Regions from separate parts of the Rahnella sp. RcJ3 genome, predicted to be linked through region 4. Evidence: predicted binding sites of a transcription regulator. Region 4 holds the regulator's gene; each other region holds the start of a gene.
The links. Region 4 encodes PhoB, which activates phosphate uptake and scavenging genes when phosphate is short. Its sites were predicted from a motif close to CTGTCATAAAACTGNCNNAT; they were not measured.

Region 1 (5,885 bases), on a different contig from region 4:
TTGCGGCCAGTAAAACAGCACGGTGAATACGGGTCTTTGTTTTGTTGAATGTCTTGCGCATACGCTATCCCCAAAAGTGTGATGAGATGCCTGCTCCGGGCTGTGTTTCCGTGCAGGAATTTGGCGAGTATACCCATCGGCTTATTTCTTTATAATATTGTTTTAATGATAGTTATTCTTGAAATGAATAACCGAAATGGGATAGTAAAGCGATAAAAATGCTAAGTGTTATTTCAATTGCCATTTCCCCAATTTGCTTCCAATAAAAAACCCGCCGGAGCGGGTTTTTAACATTTCGGGCAAACAGCGGATTAAGACTGCGGATCCACCGGCTGAACTTCAAGAGAAACCATGCCGATGCCCAGTTTACGAGGCTGGAAGCCGCCGCTGGTGCCTTCAGTGGGTTCGGTCGGTTCCGGCGGCGTGATGACGATACTTTGCTCCGCTCCCGGATTGGTGAACTGTACTTTCACGATACCGTCTTTATCGCCGAAGGTGACAAACTGCTCCTGATCCCCGACACGGACGGAAACCGGCTTATCGATGTTATTGCCGTAAGCCCGTGCGCGGATCACCACATCAAAGGTGGCGGGCAGCGGTTTAACGTAATCAATTTTCACCGACGGTGCCAGATTGGCATCTGACCAGCGTCCCCAGTTTTCAACGGCTGAAACACCGGTAATCGCTTTTACCTGCTCCGGCAATCCCGGCACCATAAAAGCGATGGCTTTCGACTGATAAGTGGTGGCGGAATCATCAATGTTCAGCGTCTTCAGGGTTTGCTGATAAATCGCATTGCTGCCCGAGGTGTCTTTCACGAAGTCCACTTTACCTTTGAAGGTATCACCGGTGATCTGCACGATCGTCGGCTTCGCCCCGAGGTTCCCCGATGCAACGCACAGGCCGGTATTGAGCGACAACTCTGGTGCCCAGACGCGTCCCATTTCGTAGCATTTATCAACCCAGACAAAGTTATCGCTGGTCGCCAGTCCGGCCAGTTGTTTTTTCAGCGGCGTGGACAGATAGACATCAAACATCGGCTCAATTTTGTCTGCCGTGACCTTCAGAATAAACGGCGTTTTGATGGTCATGCCGGAGAAGGTGAAAGTGCTGTCTTTGGTATTCACCGCATAGTCTTTGATGCTGTTCGGGAAGCCCCACTGTTTGATGACCGCCGGTTTCCAGGCATTCACTTTGTCATCAATATTGAGGAACTGCGCAGTCATCGATGTCGCAGAAACACCGCTGCGTCCAAGACCGATGTAGTTGTCGCCGCCCATCATATCCAGTACGGTCGCGCCATTATCCAGGGTGCTGCGTTTCGCACCGTTCAGCTCCCCCGCCGGATGACGGCCGTCGAGTACGAAGAACAGGTCTTTACGGTTCTGTTTGGTCAGAATGTTGTAAGCCGTGTTGTTCATCGCCAGATGATCGGAAGACACCACAATGATGGTGTTATCGAAATAACCGGACTTTTTAATCTTATCGATAAATGCGGCAATCAGTTCCTGACTACAGGACACCGCGCTCAGTGACTGGTTGGCTTTACCGTTCACTTTATATTCCTTGCGGGTACAGCCGCGGGAAATAAAGCCGTCCGGATGATGCGTATCAACGGTCAGCGTGAACAGTGAGAACGGCTTACCTTCCTGACTCAGTGTCACGAATTTTTTGTACACCTCATCCAGCAAGGTGTCGTCATACCAGCCCCAGTCATTTTTATAAGACGGGTCCGCGACAGTCGGACGCAATTCGTTGTAACCATAAAGATGGTCGAAACCATGGGATTTCAGGAAGGTCCCTTTGCCTGCGAAAGCCAGTTCAGCGCCCTGATAGAAATAGTTGGTATAACCTGCACCTTTGAGCACATCGCCAAGACAGACGTTTTCAGGGTAGAAAGTCGCCAGTGCACTGGAGGCATTACCATCAAACGGCGCAAACAGCGGGATCCCACACTGAGAAGCCACCATACCTGCGATGGTATAGCCAGTGCCCGGCAACTGTTTGGTGTTTGTGAAATCGGTACTCTGCGCTTTATGGCGGTTTAATTCGGTGGTCAGGCCGGGGAAGACTTTGTCATCAAAATACGTGCGTTCCAGACTCTCGCCGTAGATATAAACCAGGTTAGGCTTTTTCGCGCCTTTAATGGCTTTTTCGGGCACTTTGTAATAGGTACTAAAATCTGCACCGCTGCCTGAGATTTGCGTTTTGACCAGACGCGAGATGTTCTGGAATGCCTGTGTGGAACCGACAGAAAAGACCGCCAGCACCACGGCCAGCGCACTGTAGACCGCGCTGCTGTTTTTGGCACGACGCTGCTTCAGCCCCCACGCCAGCAAAGCGAATACGCTGACAAGCCCTGCCAGTAAACCGATAAATGGCAGGATATATTTATTGAGCCCCGCCCCTTTCAGGCTACTGGTGACGGTATATAACACCGCGTCCGTGATGCCTTCACCGGTGAAATAATTGCTGCCGATCAGGATGACGTTAAGAATGACGTAAAGCCCGAGGAAAAACAGCACCAGTGAAAACCAGACACGGCTGGCCGACGCCCGCGTGACGTAGAGAAAAATAGAAGAAAGAAATAATACGAAGGAAATTATCTCAGAAGCCATTTCAGCACCCTGTCTGATTTAAACAATAAACTCTACGACCCATTTCTGCTGTTTTACGAGCAGCGCCGACGGTTCAACTCATCGAGCGAATGACCCGTTTGTCATTCACTTACTTCATCCCTGAGACAGGAAAATTCATGCCAAAAACGGATAGCGCTATATAGCCTGTTGATCCTGGTGGGTCAACGCCTTAACACGGCTTCAGGCCACTGATGTGCCCAAAAAAACTGACGTTTTACAAATTCATGACAGCTAATTCCGCATGATACCTCAGAAAATTAACTTTCCGGTCACCTTTCTGTAAGAATTGCATGATAGCGGAATACTGTGGGCGAAATGTGGAGGCAGGTTGAAAATGCGGAAAAAAGTTGGCGGGAAGGCCCGCAATACGGGGTATCGCGGGCATTGAAGATGAAAAATCAGATTCCTCCGAGATAAGCTTTCCGCACCTCCTGATTATGTAAAAGTTCTTCGCCTGAACCGCTAAGCCGAATTTGTCCGTTGACCATCACATAACCCCGGTCAGAAAGCCTGAGCGCATGATGCGCATTTTGCTCCACCAGAAAGATAGTCATGCCGTTTTTTGCCAGTTCGCGCAAGGTCTGGAAAATCTGTTTAACGATAATAGGCGCCAGCCCAAGACTCGGTTCATCGAGCAGTAACAGCTTCGGGCGACTCATCAGCGCACGGGCAATCGCCAGCATTTGCTGTTCACCACCGGACATGGTCATCGCCCGTTGTTTACGGCGTTCCTTCAGGCGCGGGAATAACTCAAACATGGTGTGCAGATCTTCTGCCGCGTGTTTATTCCCGACGGGAATGGTGCCCATCAGCAGGTTTTCTTCCACGGTCATATCCGGAAAAACACGTCGCCCTTCCGGCGATTGCGCTATGCCAGCCGAAGCCACAAAGTGTGTCGATTTGCGGCTGATATCTTCCCCGCGAAACAGGATCTGCCCGCTCTGTATACGTGGCTGACCGAATATCGACATCAGCAGCGTTGATTTCCCGGCACCGTTAGCACCAATCAACGCCACCGTTTCCCCCTCATGCACCTGCAAAGAGACCTGCTGTAATGCCTGAATCGCCCCGTAATACACATTCACATCACGAAATTCCAGCATCGCGTCGCTCATAAGCTGACCTCGTCGTCTTCATCAGCACCCAGATACGCGGCAATGACTTTCTCATCGTTCTGAATAGCCTGCGGTATTCCTTCGGCAATCACATCGCCGTGGTCGAGCACGATAATGTGGTCGGAAATGTCCATCACCATGCCCATATCATGTTCGATCAGCAGCACGGTGATGTCGTGATGATCGCGCAGGAAGCGGATAATTTTGCTCAGCGTACGTGTTTCAACCGGATTCAGACCGGCTGCCGGTTCGTCCAGGCAAATCATTTCCGGCGCGGTACACATCGCACGGGCGATTTCCAGCCGGCGCTGCTGACCGTAAGACATTTCCCCTGCCAGCCGGTTGGCACAATCCACCAGTTCCACCACTTCCAGCCAGTAAAATGCGCGGTCCAGCGCCTGATTTTCCGCACGGCGATAACCCGGCGTATTGAGCACACCGGCAATCAGGTTGCGGTTGGTTTGCATGTGCTGCGCCACCAGCAGATTTTCAACCACCGACATTTCACGAAACAGCCGGATATTCTGAAAGGTACGCGCCAGCCCGGCGCGGTTAACCAGGTGTGTACCGCCGAACATTTTGTAGAAAATACGTTTGCCCAGTTGCGCCGGTTTTATCCAGTCATCAGGCTGAAATTTCTGCCCGAGCACCTGGATCACATTGGTCGTCCGGCGGCGCGTGTTGAGCAAAATATTGCCGCCGGACGCTTTATAAAAACCTGTCAGGCAATTAAACACTGTGGTTTTTCCTGCGCCGTTCGGGCCGATCAGCGCGGTAATCGATCCGCGTTTCACCGCAAGATTCACATCGTTCAGTGCCTTAATGCCGCCGAAATGCATGCGCAAATGCTCGACACTCAGGATGTTGTTATCCGCTAACGCTTCGCTCATGGCGCGACTCCTTTACGCACGGCAAACCCGCTGCGGCTGATGCGGATCAACCCGCGTGGCCGCCAGATCATCATCACCACCATTAAAACGCCGAACAGCAATACGCGATATTCGGCAAAGCTGCGCAACAGTTCCGGCGCGACGGTCAGCACAAATGCCGCCAGCACCACGCCGATGGTTGAGCCCATACCGCCCAAAACCACAATAGCGAGAATCAGTGCAGATTCGAAAAAGGTGAAAGACGTCGGATTAACGAAGCCCTGATACGTGGCGAAAAACACGCCCGCAATTCCGGCCGTGGAAGCCCCGAGGGTAAAGGCAGACAGCTTGACCAGCACATGATTCAGCCCCATCGCGCGGCAGGCAATCTCATCCTCACGTAGCGCTTCCCACGCGCGGCCAATCGGCATGCGGGTCAGCCGGTGTTTGATAAACAACACCAGCAACACCACCAGAACCAGCACAGCATAGATGAAGATAAATTTCATATTCGGGTTATAGGTCAGATGGAAAAACTCGTGGAACGGCACGCCGCCCTCTTTTGCCCGCCGGCCAAACTCCAGCCCGAAAAAGGTGGGCGGAGGCGCGGAAACACCGTTCGGGCCGCCGGTAAACGACAACCAGTTGGTCAGCACCAGCCGGATGATTTCACCGAAACCTAACGTCACGATCGCCAGATAGTCGCCGTGCATACGCAGCACCGGGAAACCCAGCAACGCACCCGCCAGCGCGGCCATCACCGCCGCCAGCGGCAGCATCGACCAGAAGCCGAGGCCGAGATACTGATACCCCAGCGCCAGCCCGTAAGCCCCGATGGCGTAAAACGCCACATACCCCAGATCGAGCAAACCGGCCAGTCCGACCACGATATTCAGCCCGAGGCCGAGCAACACATAAATCAGTCCCAGAATGGCGACCGTCAGAATGTATTTGGTGGCGACGAACGGGAAGAAAATGGCCAGCACAATCAGCAGCGGAATAACCCAGCGCAGATGACTTTTATAATCCGGCGACCGGACATAGACGCCCGCGCTGTCGGATTCGAAACGCGCACGCATTTTCTGCCCGGCTGTGGTTTCTAAAAATGCACTGAGCAGGAAGCGGCCCGTCATCACCGCAGCAATGATCCAGACCAGCCTCTGGCTATGAAAGTTAAAGCTGTAACCATCGAGCACCACACCGACCACCGGCCCGAAAATAATCAGCGCCACCAGCCCGGCAAAAATGGCATCCAGCAGACA
Region 2 (5,885 bases), 350 kb from region 4:
TCCGCTGTTTGCTGACGAATTTCTGCAGTCAGCCCGCCCGCCTTTTCGGCTGCAGCCAGTAAATCGGGCCGCGAAACATGCACAAACTTATGCTGATCCAGCCCAAGTTCGTGAGCTGTATTTTCGAAAACCGCAATATTGCTGTCGGCCGTATGTAAGCAGGTAATGCGCATGTAATTCTCCTGATAAGTGTCTGCCTCTACGTTAATGATTTTTTAACCGTACCGCAGACTTTTTTACCTGTAAAAACTGATGAGTTAATGCGGGCTGGAAAATGCCCGGTTTCCCCGGTGCACGCTATGATTTCCATAACCCGCGGGCGTCCGTAATTCCTTAAGTTTGACCTGTTAACGATCCCCGTAACAGGTTATTTTCATTGATATTTATTCATTAAAGCAATGCAACTCAATCATATATAGATACATAAGCAATCGCGTATTTGTCGAGAAGGAAATTGATTTGAGGTGGTTATTTATCCAGTGCAAACTGTGGCCAGATTAAGGATTTCTAAACAGGGAAAGCTCATGTGAGGGACAACAACTGTGTTTCAGCTCAGCAGACGGGATCTATCGCCGATCAACAGGATGCTCTATTTTCCAGGCGCGCCTGCCTGGCCGGAAGATTACAAAGGAAAATCGCTCATGGAAAAGCTCATGCAAAACCAGATCAACAATATTGAAAAGCAGGGAATCAAAAATGGTGAGGAAATTGCCGGGCTGAATCTGCGGGTAGGGAAGGTGGAACAGCAGGTCAGTCAGCTAACGGTAGTGATCACGGAGACGAATCTCCGTGTCGGCAAACTGGAGCACCAGATGGTCACGCTCACTGAAGCGGTGACAGATATCGGGGGTCGTGTCGGGAAAACCGAACAGAGCATCGCGCGCATCGACGGGCACCTGCTGAGAATTGACGATCATCTGGTGAGGATAGATAAACAGTTTGAACAGGTAGATAAACAGTTTCAACAGGTCGATAAACAGTTCGATCGTGTAGATGAGCGCTTTGACAAAATAGAACAACGATTTGAGAAGATCGACCGGCGCTTTGAAAAAGTAGATGAACGCTTTGTGAAGATTGAAGCTTCACTGAGTGCAATGCAGGCAATGTTTTACGATCTCATGATTAAACAGACCCGATGGATTGTCAGCATGATGCTGGTACTGGTTGGCGTGACGTTTACGGCTGCACGCTATATTCACTAACGGCGACCTGATACGGTTGATCTCCCATTACGCTGAATTGGCCGTATCAGCAAAGCTGGCAAGAGCGACTATAATATAGACAGGTCGCCACCTTCTTTATGCCCTTGTCTGACGGGCAATCCCGAAGGTTTATCACTGCGCGCTGCTGGCGGCTTTCGGCGTACAAGGGGGTGTTTCATGGCTAATCATGTCTGGGGACTGATATCCAATCCGGGTCCCGAATTGCAACAAATCCAGCGTGAGCGGGAAACCGTTTCACATGTGTATTCCCACCATGTTCTTTTAATGGCGCTCATCCCGGTTGTCTGTTCTTTCATCGGAACAACACAACTTGGCTGGAACTTCGGTGATGGCGAGAAGCTGATGGTTTCCATGTTTACCGCGTCTTATATCGCCGTCATTTTCTATGTTCTGATGCTCGCTGCTGTCGCACTGATGGGGCGGATTATCTACGGGATGGCGCGTCGTTATGACAGCCGCCCGACACTCAACAACTGTATCGTCTTTGCCGGCTACGTGGCCACACCCATGTTCCTCAGCGGGGTCGTAGCCCTGTATCCGATGGTCTGGTTATGCCTGTTTGTCGGGCTGATCGGCCTGTGTTACAGCGGATACCTGTTGTATCTCGGCATTCCTAACTTCCTCAATATCGACCGTCGCGAAGGGTTCCTGTTCTCCAGTTCAACACTGGCAATGGGCGTTCTGGTATTAGAGCTGCTTCTGGCTCTGACGGTAATTATGTGGGGTTACGGAACACAGTTATTTTAACTTAATGGCTATCTTACTTGCCATTTTGCCCCCGGGCAGTGCTCGGACTCCTCACGTACTTTATGTACGCTCCGGGTCCTCCGCGCTGTCTGGGAACAAACTGCCTGCGCCGACTACGCCATTCCTCTTTTGAAGGACATTATTCCTGCCAGTTCTTCATCTTACTGGTTTTCCCGATACCCGGATTGAAGGTGTTGGTCGGGTCTGCCTGCCGGTAGAATTCTTTCAAATGTGGTTTTGCCAGATACAAATGGCCGACGTTATGTTCGGCGGGATATTCCGCGCCTTTGGCGTCGAGCAGTTCTAACATCCTGTGTTTCAGCGCCTTGCTGTTTGCGCCTTTTTTGACGATGTAATCCTGATGGAAAACGTGGCACATGAAATGGCCGTAATACAGTTTTGCCACCAGTTGATTGTCGATATCTTCCGGCAATGTCTCGAACCAGTCGCGGTCATTGCGGCGCAGTGCGATATCCAGCGCCAGAATATCTTCCACTTCTTTTTCATGTACCGCGTGATACCGCACGGCGGCACCGGCGGCGGCAAAGCGATGCAGGAAGGCTTTCTTGCCTTCGTCGGCGGAACAGATAAAGAAATCACCCTGACCCTCACTAAAGAAACGTGTCAAAAAGGTTCGGGCTTCGTCAATACCGGGGCCGGACATTTTCAGCAGTAAGTGATGTTCAAACCGGTCACGATACTGCTTCATACGCGGTGGCAGATGATTCGGCAGGGCTTTGCTCAGACACTGCATCACGCGGTCGCTGAAATGTTTGGGCAGGAAAGGGACCTTGCTGGCGTGTGCATCGAACTTTCCTTTGGCAGTAAACATGTCCGGCATTTTGTCGGTGCCAAGTTTGTCGATCATCAGGAAAGTGTCTTTGCCATAGACTTCGGTGATATCGAAAATATCCCGGTGCATGTATTCCCCTGCCACCGGAAGGTTAGCGAAGTCACGCAGGATCTGGCGGCGTAATTCTGTCAGCACCGCCGTGTCATTGGTGCCGATGTAGAAAACCTGCTGCTGCGTTTCTGCCGGAAACGTATCGAGCCGCACGGCGAAAACCGCCAGCTTGCCCGCACAACCTGAAGCTTCAAATAAACGTCGCTCATCCGCGTTGAAACGCGACGGCGTATCAGCATCCACTTCGCGGACACGTGAGGCATAATCGTGATCCGACGCCAGACGCTGATCATGCTGGATATCGGTTTCCAGATAATCGCCTTTTTCCAGACGTGTCAGGATTTCTTCCGGCGTTTCACCAAGATTAATGCCCAGATGGTTAATCAGCCGCAATTCGCCTTGTGCATCGATTTGTGCATAGAGCGCCATTTCGGTATACGCCGGGCCGCGTTTCACCAGCGATCCGCCAGAATTATTACAGATCCCGCCGACCACCGATGCGCCGATGCAGGACGAGCCAATCACTGAATGCGGTTCGCGGTTGTAGGGCTTGAGGATTTTTTCCAGCTTATACAGGGTGCTGCCGGGAAAACCGATCACCTGATGACCGCCGTCGAGTAACTGGATCGTGTCCAGTTTCAGGGTGCTGAAAATAACAATGTCGCGGTCATAGTCGTCGCCGCTGGGCGTCGAACCTTCGGTCAGCCCGGTATTGGCGGCCTGCATAATGACAATCTTGTCGGCGGCGATGCAGGTTTTGAGCAGTTGCCACTGTTGCAGCAGCGTTTGTGGAAATACGACCGCCAGCGCTTTGCCGCCACCGGAGCGAAACCCTTTGCGGTAGCGTTCGGTGTTGCTGTCGCCGGTTAAAACGTGGCGGCTGCCGGCAATCTCTTTCAGCGTGGCGATGAGTGACTGATTATCCATTTCATCTTCCTTTTTTGATGGGATGCCATCTAATCATAGACTTAAATGATACTTGTTAAGTTAAACGTCATTCGGGATATGGGTTAGGTAATTTCACTTAATCTGTTGCATTTTTGTCATGCGCTGTCCATTAAATCGTCATTGATGTGTCATAAAACTCGCGCTTAATGAACGCCAGATAACGAAAGCAACCGAGAGACAGCATCATGGCGCAAGCTCAACTTAAGCTGGCACAGGCTGAATATCCTCAGACCGGGCCACAGCATCTGAACAAAGTTCTGGACGTCAAAGGCCTGGTGAAATCCTATAAATCGGGTCAGCGTGTCCTGAATGACATCAATTTTGATCTCCACGCCGGTGAGTTCGTGGCGGTAATTGGCCGTTCTGGCGCGGGTAAATCCACCCTGCTGCATGTGCTCAACGGTACGATCCCGCTCACGGATGGCAGTGTGGTATGTCATTACGAAAATGGTGAACAGCAGGAGCTGGCCGGGCTTACCGGCAAAGCATTGCGTCGCTGGCGTTCAGGCTGTGGCATGATTTTTCAGGATTTCTGCCTGGTGCCTCGTCTGGATGTCCTGACAAATGTGTTACTGGGGCGTCTCAGCCACACCTCAACGTTCAAATCATTCTTTAACCAGTTCGATGACGAAGACCGCGCCCGCGCCATCTCTTTGCTTGAATGGTTGCACATGCTGCCGCATGCATTGCAGCGTGCCGAAAACCTTTCCGGCGGCCAGATGCAGCGTGTGGCGATTTGTCGCGCGCTGATGCAGAACCCGAAAATTCTGCTGGCCGATGAACCGGTGGCGTCACTGGATCCGAAAAATACCCTGCGCATCATGAATGCGCTGAAAAAAGTCAGCGAAGAGAATATCGCCGTGATGGTCAACCTGCACTCTGTCGAGTTGGTGAAAGATTATTGCACCCGCGTTATCGGCATCGCGAAAGGGCAGATTATTTTCGACGGCCATCCGGACCAGTTAACTGAAGGCATTTTGCATCAGTTATACGGTGAAGAACACGAAGCGATAAACAGTTAAACAATAACGTTATTTATTTTGCAGTGCTTATTTCTACTTTCTCTCAATCTACACAAGGTCATCATTACATGAAGAAGTTATTACGTCTGGCAGTCTTCGTAGCAGGTTCTTTTACTGCAATGCACAGCATGGCAGAAGATGCTCCTAAAGAATTAAACTTAGGTATTCTGGGTGGCCAGAATGCCACCCAGCAAATCGGCGATAATCAGTGTGTAAAAGATTTCTTCGATAAAGAATTAAATGTGGATACCAAACTGCGTAATTCATCCGATTATTCAGGTGTTATTCAGGGGTTATTAGGTAAGAAAGTGGATATGGTATTAAGCATGTCCCCGTCATCTTTTGCTTCGGTTTATATTAATAACCCGAAAGCGGTGGATCTGGTCGGCATTGTTATTGACGATACGGATAAATCCCGGGGTTATCACTCCGTGGTTGTCGTGAAAGCCGACAGCCCGTACCAGAAATTATCTGACCTGAAAGGCAAATCATTCGGTTTCGCTGACCCGGATTCTACTTCGGGTTACCTGATCCCGAACCAGACATTCAAGAAAGAATTTGGCGGCACGACGGATAACAAATACAACAACTTCTTCTCCAGCGTAACCTTCTCCGGCGGCCATGAGCAGGATATTCTTGGCGTGCTGAACGGCCAGTTCGAAGGCGCAGTCACCTGGACTTCAATGATCGGCGACCGCGAAACCGGTTATACCTCCGGTGCATTCAACCGCATGATCCGCATGGACCATCCGGATCTGATGAAGAAAATCCGCATTATCTGGGAATCGCCATTAATTCCTAATGGTCCGATTTTAGTGCGCAGCGATTTGCCACCGGCATTTAAAGCTAAGCTGGTTTCTGCCATTAAGAAACTGGATAAAGATGACCACGCTTGTTTCGTAAAAGCGGTGGGCGGCAAACAGCATATCGGCGAAACGTCCCTGGCTGAATATCAGCAGATTATTGATATGAAGCGTGAACTGACCAAAGGCGGTCGCTAACCCGTAACTCCCTCCCCTGCGAAGGGGAGGGTTGGGGTGG
Region 3 (5,885 bases), on a different contig from region 4:
AACAAGTCCCCGGGATCTCATAGCCATGTCTGTCACCCTGACTCCAGCCGCGACGCTTTCGCCTGCGGATTATCCGACATCACGTAAGTTTTTGATTTTCAGCATTATGGCGTTCGGTATGTTTCTGGCGCTGATCGATATTCAGATTGTCGCCGCCTCGTTAAACGATGTGCAGGCCGGGCTTTCCGCCGGACCGGATGAAATCAGCTGGGTGCAAACCTCGTATCTGATCGCCGAACTGGTGATGATCCCGTTCTCGGCTTTTCTGACGCAGGCACTTTCCACCCGCTGGCTGTTCAGCGCATCGGCGGCGCTGTTCACCCTCAGCAGCATCGGGTGCGGATTGTCGTGGAATATCGAGTCGATGATCTTCTTTCGCGCGTTGCAGGGTTTTACCGGCGGCGCGATGGTACCGACAGTATTCGCGACCGGCTTCGCCATGTTTCAGGGCAAACAGCAGGCACTGATTCCGGCGATCCTCGGCATGGTCAGCGTGCTGGCCCCCACACTTGGGCCGACTGTGGGTGGCATAGTCACGCAGTTACTCGACTGGCGCTGGATTTTCTTCATCAACATTCTGCCCGGCGCTCTGGTTGCCACCGGTGCCGTGCTGTTTATTCATGTGGATAAAGCGGATTATCCGATGCTTAAACGTATCGACTGGATACATTTATTGTCGATGGCGATAGCGCTCGGTTGTCTGGAATATGTGCTGGAAGAAGGCCCGCGCAAGAACTGGTTCAGCGATCCGCAAATCCAGATTTCGGCGTGGTTCTCACTGGTGGCCTTTGTGCTGTTTCTCGAACGATCCTTTTATTCGAAAAACCCGATCGTACGCCTGACGCCCTTCCGTGACCCGACATTCACCTTCGCCTGCCTGTTCAATCTGGTGGTTGGATTTGGTCTTTATGCCTCTACATATCTGACGCCGGTTTTCCTCGGCCGCATCCGCGATTTCAACAGCCTGCAAATCGGTACAACGGTGTTTGTGGTGGGTGTCGGGCAATTCTTCAGCACGATTATTGCCGCCAGATTAATCAGCCGCGTTGACCGGCGGATACTGATCACCGTGGGTTTATCCGGTTTCGCACTGAGTTTATGGCTGACGACCGCCGTGACCCCTTACTGGGGAGCAGAACAGTTTTTCTGGCCGCAGGTGGTGCGCGGCCTGTTCATTATGTTGTGCATCGTGCCGAGTGTGAACATGGCGCTGACCGCGTTTCAGGGGCCGGAACTGCGCTACGCCTCCGGGCTGTTTAACCTGATGCGTAATCTCGGGGGCGCGATTGGCATTGCCACGGTGAATACCTGGTTGCAGGACTGGACCCGCGTTCATGCGGCACGTTTCGGCGAATCGCTGGGGCAATACGGGGATCATGCGCAGGAAGTGATGGGATCGCTGGCACAAAAAATCGGCCATCTGACACCTGATACCGCTCAGGCATTGCTGATGGCGAAAGGCGTGTTTGGGGCGAAAGTCGCGGCGCAATCGCTGACGCTGGCGTTCAACGACATCTTTCAGATCATGGCCTGGATGTTTATTGCCGCACTGGTTATGGTGCCGTTTTGCCGTAAATAAGGTCAGGAATGTGAAGGAAATGTGCAGGCTGCCGCAAAAAATGCGGTTGTGGCAGGGAACTTTTCTAACAAGGTGAGAAAGCTTTGGCCTGTTTGAAATAAATCCTTATAATTAGCGGCCCTGAAATGCGATTCGTTACACATACCGGATCCCTTTCAAGTGCTATGTGCAAGTACACTATTCCTCCGGCCGGTTTCTATCGGATCGGGGGGAATCAACATCCTGACAACTGCCAGTGTGGCATTAACGACCAACGAAAATATGAAAATGAGCATTCGCGCAATCCTTACCCTGGTTTTGGCAGTTGCTGCATATAGCCAGGCGTCTTTTGCTGTGGTCTACCCTCTTCCGGCCAATAATGGTCGTCTGGTCGGTGAAAACATCACAGTTACTGTTCCGCAGGGCAGCAGCCTGCCACTGGAACATTTTGCAGCGCAATACCAGATGGGTTTGAGCAACATGCTCGAAGCTAACCCTGGCGTTGACCCGTACCTGCCAACCCCGGGCACCGTGCTGACCATTCCTCAGCAGTTGATCCTGCCGGAAACCCCGCACGAAGGCATCGTGATCAACAGCGCTGAAATGCGTCTGTATTACTACCCGAAAGGCACCAATACTGTGGTCGTGCTGCCGATCGGTATCGGTGAACTGGGCAAAGACACCCCGATGAACTGGGTGACTACCGTTCAGCGTAAAAAAGCCGGTCCGACCTGGACCCCGACGGCGAAAATGCATGAAGAATATGCTTCTCGTGGCGAATTCCTGCCAGCCGTCTTCCCTGCGGGTCCGGACAACCCGATGGGGCTGTACGCGCTGTATGTCGGGCGTCTGTATGCAGTCCACGGCACCAACGCCAATTTCGGTATCGGTTTGCGCGTGAGCCACGGTTGTGTGCGTCTGCGTGATGCTGACATCAAATGGTTGTTCGACAACGTCCCGCAAGGCACCCGCGTTCAGTTCATCAACGAGCCGGTGAAAGCCACCGTGGAACCAGACGGCAAACGTTATATTGAGATCCACAACCCGCTGTCCTCTAACCAGGAAGAGTTTGATTCTCAGCAGCCACTGCCAATCACTCTGGCAGGCAGCGCAAGCAGCGTATCGATGGATCCGGCTGTCAACCAGACTGTTGTTCAGCGCGCTATCGAGATGCGTTCCGGTATGCCGGTACAGATCAACTAATTACGTCTTTGACGTTGTTGTGAAAAAGCCCCGTTCATCGGGGCTTTTTTTTGCATAGTGCCGATGCAAAGGCGGCTTCTCAGTTGCACTGAAAAGCTGACCGAGAAAGTTTCGGTTTCTCAATTGTGGTGATCACTTATCGGGCAGCGCCGAAACCGCCCAAGAGGGAAACGTGCATTTTCCCTCTTGGATCTCCCTTCGCTTTTTCAACAAGCGCTTCCGCTCGCTGACTATGTTTCATCAGCCGCAGTGATAGCCGCAAAATCCCGCCGCTGCGCGGTTCCCTTCGTTCGGGTTACAACCCGCGCAAAAAAGACGCGCGGTTTTCCACCTCTCCTCAGGCGATATTTTGGAACCGGCCTCAGGCTTTTACTTCACAACCTCACTTACTTCATTCTTTAAAAAGTCGCGGGCGATTCAGAAAGCTTGCTGAACGGAGCGGCCTGGAGACCAAAGGCTCCAGGACCGAGTGAAGGAACCGCAAAGCGGCAAGATTTCCAGCCTGTCGCCGTGCTACCTGAAACATAGCCAGCGAGCGGAGCGCGCAGTAAAAGAGCCGGAGATTCTTAAGAGGCGCGGCGATAGGCGCCTCTTAAGGCCAGTTTGGGTGGCAACCCAAGGTCTTGACCTTGAAGTTGAAGTTGAAGTTGAAGTTAAAGTTAAAACCCAGTCTCACGGCCAGTCCGGCGCCTGTCATTAAAATGTCACAACTCTCCCTTAACCTTCCGGTAACAAAAAATATCGATATGTATATTTTTATTTCCGATGGTTTATAAAAAGGAGTTTTGATAATGCAACAATCCGTATCTCTGGTCGCCCGCGCAGTCACTGCCGCCCTGCTGCTTTCCGCTTCTGCCTCCACCCTCGCCGCTGACACCGACACGCTGACCGACCGGGCGGCAAAAGGCGTACTGACGGAACCGGGCGGTGCCCGCCGTCTGAGCGGTGATCAGACAGCAGCGCTGAAAGCCTCGTTGTCAGACAAAACGGTGAAAAACGTGATTTTGCTGATTGGCGACGGCATGGGTGATTCTGAAATCACGTCTGCACGTAACTATGCAGAAGGCGCAGGCGGCTATTTCAAAGGCATTGATGCCCTGCCGCTGACCGGCCAGTACACGCATTATTCTCTGGATAAGAAAACGCAAAAACCAAGTTACGTGACCGATTCCGCCGCTTCAGCCACCGCCTGGGCGACCGGTGTTAAAAGCTATAACGGCGCGATTGGCGTGGATGTAAACGGCAAAGATCACCAGACCATTCTTGAGATCGCCAAAGCCGCAGGCAAGGCCACCGGCAACGTCTCCACCGCAGAATTGCAGGATGCAACGCCGGCCGCACAGATTGCCCATGTGACCTCACGCAAGTGCTACGGCCCGCAAGAAACCGCAGAGAAATGCGCCAGCAACGCGCTGGAAAATGGCGGACGCGGTTCGATCACAGAACAGTTGTTGCAGGCTCGCGCTGATGTCACGCTGGGCGGCGGCAGAAAATCGTTCAGCCAGCTGGCGGAAGCCGGTGAATTTAAGGATAAATCCCTCAAAGAACAGGCGCTGACACAGGGTTATGTCTGGGTGGAAAACGCAGAACAGCTCAGTGCCATCACGCAGGCAGACCAGAAGAAACCGGTTCTTGGCCTGTTCTCCGAAGGCAACATGCCGGTGCGCTGGCAGGGTCCGAAAGCCACTTATCACGGCAACATTGATAAACCGGCTGTCACCTGTGAAGCCAATCCGCAGCGCACCGCTGACATCCCGACGCTTGCCGCCATGACTGAAAAAGCCATCGACTTGCTGAAAGCTAATCAGAACGGTTTCTTCCTGCAGGTTGAAGGCGCATCGATTGATAAACAGGATCACGCCGCTAATCCGTGCGGACAATTCGGTGAAACGGTGGATCTGGATGAGGCCGTGCAAAAAGCGCTGGAGTTCGCCCGTCAGGACGGCAACACGCTGGTTATCGTCACCGCCGACCACGCCCATTCCAGCCAGATTATCGAATCCGATGCCAAAGCCCCCGGTCTGACCCAGACGCTGACCACCAGGGACGGTGCACCGATGACCATCAGCTACGGCAACTCAGAAGATGATTCACAGGGACACACCGGGACGCAACTGCGTATTGCCGCGTTTGGCCCGCATGCGGCGAATGTGGTGGGTCTGACGGATCAGACGGATTTGTTCTATACCATGCGGGATGCCATGGCGATTAAAGCGCAATAGTTTTGAAAATGAGGGTTTCGCTTTGCTCCTCCCCCGGCGAAGGGGGAGGACGGGAGGGAGTTTTAAGGGTAAATACTGACACTAAAAAAATTTAACTCTTTGATTTTTATTTAATACCCCACCCCAACCCTCCCCTTCGCAGAGGAGGGAGCAAACCCACAACCTTGACCTTAGTGCAATAAATTATCCAGTCTGTCGTCATCAATCCCGTCCGGCTCCAGATGAGCCGTCACATCCGCAGACTTAAACAACTTGCTCACCGCCATTTCAGCCGCATCACCGATATCGTGCCCGACATCCACCGTCAGATTGCCATCAACCTCGACGTGAAACTCGACAAATACGCGGTCGCCGCCGTTGCGGGTGCGAATGTCATGTACACCGCGCACGCCTTCAACACTTAATACTGCCGCTTTCACGCGCTTGCGGTCATCTGCACTCAGTTCGCGATCAAGCAACTGGGTCAGTGCATCTGCCGCCATACCGCGCGCATTCCAGATCATATAGAAGGAAATCAACAGCGCGCCGATGGAGTCGGAACGCGTCCAGCCGAAGTAACGCTCGAAAATCAGCGCCAGCAGTACGGCAATATTCACCGCGACGTCCGTAATGTAGTGCGCGCGGTCAGCCGCGATGGCCGTTGATCCGGTACGTTTCACCACATAGGTTTGCATCAGCACCAGTCCGGTGGCGGCCAGCGAACTGCCGATGATCACCCAGATACCAAGACCGAGCTGCGCCAGGGGTTCCGGATTAATGATGCGCCCGATGGATTCACCGCCGAGCACCAGCCCCGCGCCGCCCAGTAACAGCGCCTGTACAAACGCGGCCACAGCTTCGGCTTTGCCGTGGCCGTAACGATGGCCTTTGTCTGCCGGCCGTCCGGCATAACGCACGCCGAT
Region 4 (5,885 bases):
ATGTAAGTGCTCGCGAACCTGAGCAACCTGACGCTCTCCGAACAGTTCGAGGCGTCGGGCATTCAGCTCAGAAAGGGATTTTTCACCTTCCGCCAGTTGCTTTTGCAACCGCACGAGGTCTTGCTGAGATTTTGCCTGCATCTCTTCCAGCCGGGTAACGCGCTCTGTCAGCAAGGCACTTTGCTGCTGCACTTTCTGCTGTGCATTCAGTGCGTCGTTCAGGGCATCTTTGGCCTGTTGCAGGGCCCGCGCCAGCTGTTCGTGCTGGCTCAGCCGCGCCTGCGACTGCTGCTCTTCCTCATCGCGGGCGGTCAGCCATTGCGTGATGTCGGCGGTATCATGCAGCGTAAACGTCAGATTCAGCGGCGCACTGAGTTGTTGCCAGTTCAGGGTATGTGCATTCAGTTGTTGCTGATCCTGCTCAAGCTGAGTTTGCAGCCGTGTTTGTTGCTCTTTCAGGCCTTTAATTTTCGCCGCCAGTTCGATACCGCTGGCTTTTGCTGCATCGAATTCCAGTTGCATTTTCTCGACGCGCTGCGCGGTTTCAGAAGGTTTAACCTCCTGATAATGTTCAATCGCCGGATGTGATGTTGAGCCGCACAGCGGACAGGCTTTGCCGCTTTGCAAATTCGCGCGTTCGGCTTCAAGGCTGACGATCAGCATTTCCTGTTTATGCAGCGCCTTGACGTCGTTCAGATGTTCCAGTTGTTTCTGACATTGCAGACGGATCGCGCCCAGACGCAGTTCTTCTTCGGCCAGCACCGTCTGGTACTGCGCAAAATCTTTATGCTGTTGCTGCACGCGCTGGTTCAGTTGCGGGAAGATTTGCGAGAGTGAAAACAGCTGCTGCCGCACCGGCCGGAGCTGCATGAGTTCGGTTTGACGTTTCTGTAACACTACCTGCGGGTACTGTTTTTCCAGTTCAGCCTGACGTTGTTGTGCAACGTTAAGGGCTTCAGTCAGCGCGGCCTGACGGGTGTGATGCTGGCGGCTTTCCTCATCCAGTTTCTGACGTTCCGCCGTGATTTGCTGCAGCGTCGCGCTATGTTCACCAGCCTGTTTCTGCGACTCGCTGACCGCCTGCTGTGTTTCCACCAGCGATTTGCGCCATTGCGCGATTTCGCTATCCAGTGGCAGGATTTTTTCTTCGATCAGCGTCTGCATCTGACGCTGTTCTTCCGCCTGTTTCTGCCGTGCAGTGTGCGCCTGTTCCACCGCCAGACTCAGCGGCGTCATCTGTGCAATCTGCTGCTCCTGCTGCTGCGTCAGTTGTATCAGTAATTGCTGAAGGCGCTGCGCGTCATCCTGACAGCGCTGGCGATCATTGAGTAACGGACGCAGTTTTTCTGCCGGTTCGCTGCGCGCCAGTTGCTGTAACTGCGGCGCGGCGGCCAGATTTTCCTGCTCTGCGGCGGTCAGTTGTTGCTGAGACTGCTGCTGTTTTTGCTGCACCTGCTGCCACTGTTGCAGCCAGTTCAGATCCTGCTGGCGCTGCTGCGCCTGCTGACTGAGGCTGATTTCCTGCGCGTTCAGTTCAGCACGTTGTGATTCGAGCGTCTGGCGCTGTTCTTCGCTGAGCAGTTCGATTCCGGCCATACGCTGATGCAGACCGTCCAGCGCAATGCGCGCTTCTTTATGTTGCTCAAACACGCGTTGAGAAAGCAGACCGTAAATCTCGGTGCCGGTCAGTTCTTCCAGCAATTCGGCGCGGTCGTTGGCATCGGCATTCAGAAACGCGGCGAACTGCCCCTGTGAAAGCATCATGGATTTGGTGAAACGACCGAAATCCAGCCCGGTCAGTGTGGCGATGGCATCGAGTTTATCGCGCACTTTATCCGCCAGAATTTTGCCGTCGGCCAGTAACGCCAGCTCGACTTTCGGTGCCTGCAGATTGCCGTCAGGGGAATTTTTGGCGCGGCGCTGGCTCCAGAAAGCGCGGTAACCCACACCTTTGACTTCAAACTCCACCTCGGCCAGCGATTCTGCGGTGTGGCGGGTCATCAGTTCATTCTGGCTTGGTGTAATGTTCAGCCGTGGCGTCTGATGATAAAGCGCCAGACAAATGGCATCGAGCAGGGTGGTTTTCCCCGCACCGGTCGGACCGGTGATGGCGAATAATCCGTTGCTGGCAAACGGCTCGGCGGTGAAATCAATTTTCCATTCGCCTTCCAGCGAGTTCAGGTTTTTTAAACGCAGGCTGAGAATTTTCATTGTGCGCTGTCCTCCGCGTTCTGACCGTTGGTAACCTGTTCAACCACCTGCGCAAACAACGTGCGCATCCGAGCCTGACGCGGCTCGTCAGGGGCCGGTTCCAGCGCCAGTCGTCGTTCAAACACGTCGCTGACGCTCAGTTCGCTGAGGGTTTCTTTTTCCTGCTGCTCAATACTGTTGATGCGCTGTTCTTTGCTGCGGCGTAACAGCACGACTTCTACCGGCAGATCTTCCGTCAGCGCCTGAATGCGTCGCTGGATGTCGCTGAGATAATCCTGGGTGGAGACTTCAATATCGAGCCACACCGGTTTGGCCGGATCACCGCCTTCGAACTGTGCCAGTTGTTGTTCAATCTCCACCAGCGAGCCTTTGATTATCTGCATCGGCTGGAAAACCGGGATTTCCAGTGTGTCGATGGCGTTGAGCGTCGCACCATCAAAATCAAGTAAGTACACACTTTTAGCTTTGCTCAGTTCGTCAAAACTCAGGGCAATCGGCGAGCCGCTGTAACGGATATGTTCGGTTTTGGCGACGCATTGTGCACGGTGAATATGACCCAGTGCCACATAATCGACCGGCGGAAAGGCCTGCGCCGGAAACGCATCGAGCGTACCTATATAGATGTCGCGCACGGAATCAGAGGTACTGACGCCGACAGTCGTCAGATGGCCGGTCGCAATAATAGGCAGCGGCATGCCCAGTTCGTCACGTCTGGCCTGCGCAGCCTGCCAGAGCGCGTCATAATGCGCGGCGATGGCTTCCTGCAATGCCAGTTGCTTGTCGCTGCCGGACTGTCCCGCCTGGCTGGCGAGCAGATCACGCGGGCGTAAAAACGGGATAGCGCACAGTATCGCACCGGGTTTCCCGTCACGCTGACTGAGCACTAAAATCTGTTCAGAAAGGTTTTCACCGACGGTGGCAATCACCCGCGTATTCAGGCAGGAAAGGAGCTCGCGCGATTCATTGAGCGTGGCGACAGAATCGTGGTTACCAGCCAGCACCACCAGCTGGCAGCCGGTTTGCTGTAATTCCACCACGAAGCGGTTATACAATTCGCGGGCATAACTGGGTGGGGATCCCGTGTCGAAAATATCGCCCGCGACAATCACGGCGTCGACCTGATGTTGCTGCACCTGACCGGTCAGCCAGCGCAAAAATGCCTGATGTTCGGCTGCACGGCTTTTAGTGAAAAAGTACTGGCCGAGGTGCCAGTCTGACGTGTGGATCAGGCGCATGAGACTCCCGTATGAACCCTGGATGACGACAATGAGGTAAAGTATAAACGTCGGCAGGGGAAGCTGTCCCCGATAAATCAGACCAATTTCAGCAAGATGGCCGAAAATTATCTGTCATAGTTGACTGTAATGAACCATTCTTTTCATTCATAAATCTGTCACAAAACTGACGCATAATGGCGCCCGCAATCAAATAAAAGATCGCTAACCTATTGGCAGGACCTACGATGGCTAGACGTATATTGGTGGTTGAAGACGAAGCTCCAATCCGTGAAATGGTGTGTTTTGTACTGGAACAAAATGGCTATCAGGCCGTAGAAGCTGAGGATTTTGATTCAGCGATTGGGCAGCTTGTTGAACCTTACCCTGAACTGATCCTGCTTGACTGGATGTTACCTGGCGGTTCCGGTATTCAGTTTATTAAGCATCTTAAACGTGAGGCACTGACCCGCGAAATTCCGGTGATGATGCTGACCGCACGCGGTGAAGAAGAAGATCGGGTGCGCGGCCTTGAAGTGGGTGCCGATGATTACATCACTAAACCGTTTTCTCCGAAAGAACTGGTTGCCCGCATTAAAGCCGTGATGCGTCGCATCTCGCCAATGGCGGTGGAAGAAGTGATCGACATGCAGGGGTTAAGCCTGGATCCGTCGTCTCACCGGGTAATGGCCAACGAGCAGGCGCTCGATATGGGGCCGACCGAATTTAAGTTATTACACTTCTTTATGACCCATTCCGAACGTGTATACAGCCGCGAACAGTTGCTCAATAACGTCTGGGGCACTAACGTTTATGTGGAAGATCGCACGGTTGACGTGCATATTCGTCGTTTACGTAAGGCGCTGGAAACCAGTGGACATGACAGAATGATCCAGACTGTTCGTGGTACCGGATACCGTTTTTCAACGCGTTATTGAGCCCTCACAGCGGAGAATCTGTGTGCTAGAACGTTTGTCATGGAAACGACTGGCGGGTGAATTGTTTCTCTTTTGCCTGCCAGCGTTAATTCTCGGTATCTTCGTCGGCCATTTCGGCTGGCTCCTCCTGGTGTCGCTGATGGCGGCACTGGGCTGGAATTATTACAACCAGCTTAAACTCTCTCACTGGCTGTGGCTCGACCGCAGCATTACGCCACCGAATGGGCGCTGGAGCTGGGAGCCGCTGTTTTACGGGCTGAACCAGATGCAGATACGCAACCGGCGTCGCCGTCGGGAATTAGGTCAGCTCATCAAACGTTTTCGCAGCGGTGCCGAATCGCTGCCGGATGCCGTGGTGCTGACCACTGAAGATGGCAATATTTTCTGGTGTAACGGACTGGCGCAGGATTTGCTCGGTTTCCGCTGGCCGGAAGATAACGGGCAACATATCTTCAACCTGCTGCGTTATCCGGAATTCCGGCTGTGGATCCAGACCCGCGATTTCAGCCGGGCGCTGAATTTACAACTCAATAATGAGCATTATGTCGAGTTTCGCGTCATGCCTTATTCCGAAGGACAACTGCTGATGGTGGCACGCGACGTGACCCAGATGCGTCAGCTTGAAGGCGCACGGCGTAACTTCTTCGCTAACGTCAGTCATGAACTGAGAACCCCATTGACGGTATTGCAGGGGTATCTGGAAATGATGGAAGACGCCAAGCTGGAAGAGCCTTTCCGCACTAAAGCGCTGGATACCATGCAGGAACAGACGCGGCGCATGGACGGGCTGGTGAAGCAGCTGCTGACGCTGTCGAAAATCGAAGCCTCAGCGAATATTGATTTGCACGAGAAAGTCGATATTCCGGTGATGCTCGGCATGCTCGAACGTGAAGTGCAAACGTTAAGCAACGGCAGGCATGAAGTGGTGTTTCGCGTAAACGACAAGCTGAAGGTCTTTGGTAATGAAGATCAACTGCGCAGCGCGGTGTCGAACCTGGTGTATAACGCGGTTAACCACACGCCAGCGGGGACACGGATTGAAGTCAGCTGGCAACAAACGCCGCATGGCGCACAGTTCCAGATCAGCGACAACGGACCGGGCATTGCGCCGCAGCACCTGCCGCGCCTGACCGAACGTTTCTACCGCGTCGATAAAGCCCGTTCACGTCAGACCGGCGGCAGCGGACTGGGACTGGCAATCGTCAAACATGCGCTCAGCCATCACCACACGAAACTTGAAGTCATGAGTGAAGTCGGCGTCGGCACCCGGTTTATGTTTACGCTGGCGCCGAAGTTGATTGTTCCTCAGGAACAGGCCAGCCAAAGCGGCGTAAAGGGATAAAAATCAAGCCACAGCAACAAGCTGTGGCTTCTTTTAGCAGATGATCTGTAAACCTTTTTCTTCAATTAGCATCAGTAAGATCAGCGCCGCTCCGGTGGGTTTGGTTTCATCCCGCTCCCATTTTTGAATGCTGTTGGCGGACATATTGATGAGTCTTGCCAGTACGCCCTGACTGATTTT

Region 1: a site for PhoB is predicted at 2,851-2,870, ahead of opgB (phosphatidylglycerol--membrane-oligosaccharide glycerophosphotransferase). Genes of this name have one in related genera too.
Region 2: a site for PhoB is predicted at 3,948-3,967, ahead of phnC (phosphonate ABC transporter ATP-binding protein). Genes of this name have one in related genera too.
Region 3: a site for PhoB is predicted at 3,452-3,471, ahead of phoA (alkaline phosphatase). Genes of this name have one in related genera too.

The regions. Positions count from the first base shown of each region.
Region 1 covers NZ_QSNX01000033.1:13,831-19,715, forward strand. Annotated here, with positions in the region: gene DXU84_RS23895 (MetQ/NlpA family ABC transporter substrate-binding protein) at 1-61, opposite strand, end outside; gene opgB (phosphatidylglycerol--membrane-oligosaccharide glycerophosphotransferase) at 312-2,618, opposite strand; gene DXU84_RS23905 (ABC transporter ATP-binding protein) at 3,038-3,754, opposite strand; gene DXU84_RS23910 (ABC transporter ATP-binding protein) at 3,751-4,644, opposite strand; gene livM (high-affinity branched-chain amino acid ABC transporter permease LivM) at 4,641-5,885, opposite strand, start outside.
Region 2 covers NZ_QSNX01000001.1:403,877-409,761, forward strand. Annotated here, with positions in the region: gene DXU84_RS01915 (hypothetical protein) at 1-173, opposite strand, end outside; gene DXU84_RS01920 (hypothetical protein) at 543-1,202, shown strand; gene DXU84_RS01925 (Yip1 family protein) at 1,380-1,970, shown strand; gene dld (D-lactate dehydrogenase) at 2,110-3,801, opposite strand; gene phnC (phosphonate ABC transporter ATP-binding protein) at 4,008-4,844, shown strand; gene phnD (phosphonate ABC transporter substrate-binding protein) at 4,913-5,845, shown strand.
Region 3 covers NZ_QSNX01000008.1:17,137-23,021, forward strand. Annotated here, with positions in the region: gene DXU84_RS12055 (DHA2 family efflux MFS transporter permease subunit) at 26-1,579, shown strand; gene DXU84_RS12060 (L,D-transpeptidase family protein) at 1,841-2,761, shown strand; gene phoA (alkaline phosphatase) at 3,553-4,983, shown strand; gene DXU84_RS12070 (cation diffusion facilitator family transporter) at 5,154-5,885, opposite strand, start outside.
Region 4 covers NZ_QSNX01000001.1:57,816-63,700, forward strand. Annotated here, with positions in the region: gene sbcC (exonuclease subunit SbcC) at 1-2,211, opposite strand, end outside; gene sbcD (exonuclease subunit SbcD) at 2,208-3,446, opposite strand; gene phoB (phosphate response regulator transcription factor PhoB) at 3,674-4,363, shown strand; gene phoR (phosphate regulon sensor histidine kinase PhoR) at 4,386-5,705, shown strand; gene DXU84_RS00300 (DNA-binding transcriptional regulator) at 5,739-5,885, opposite strand, start outside.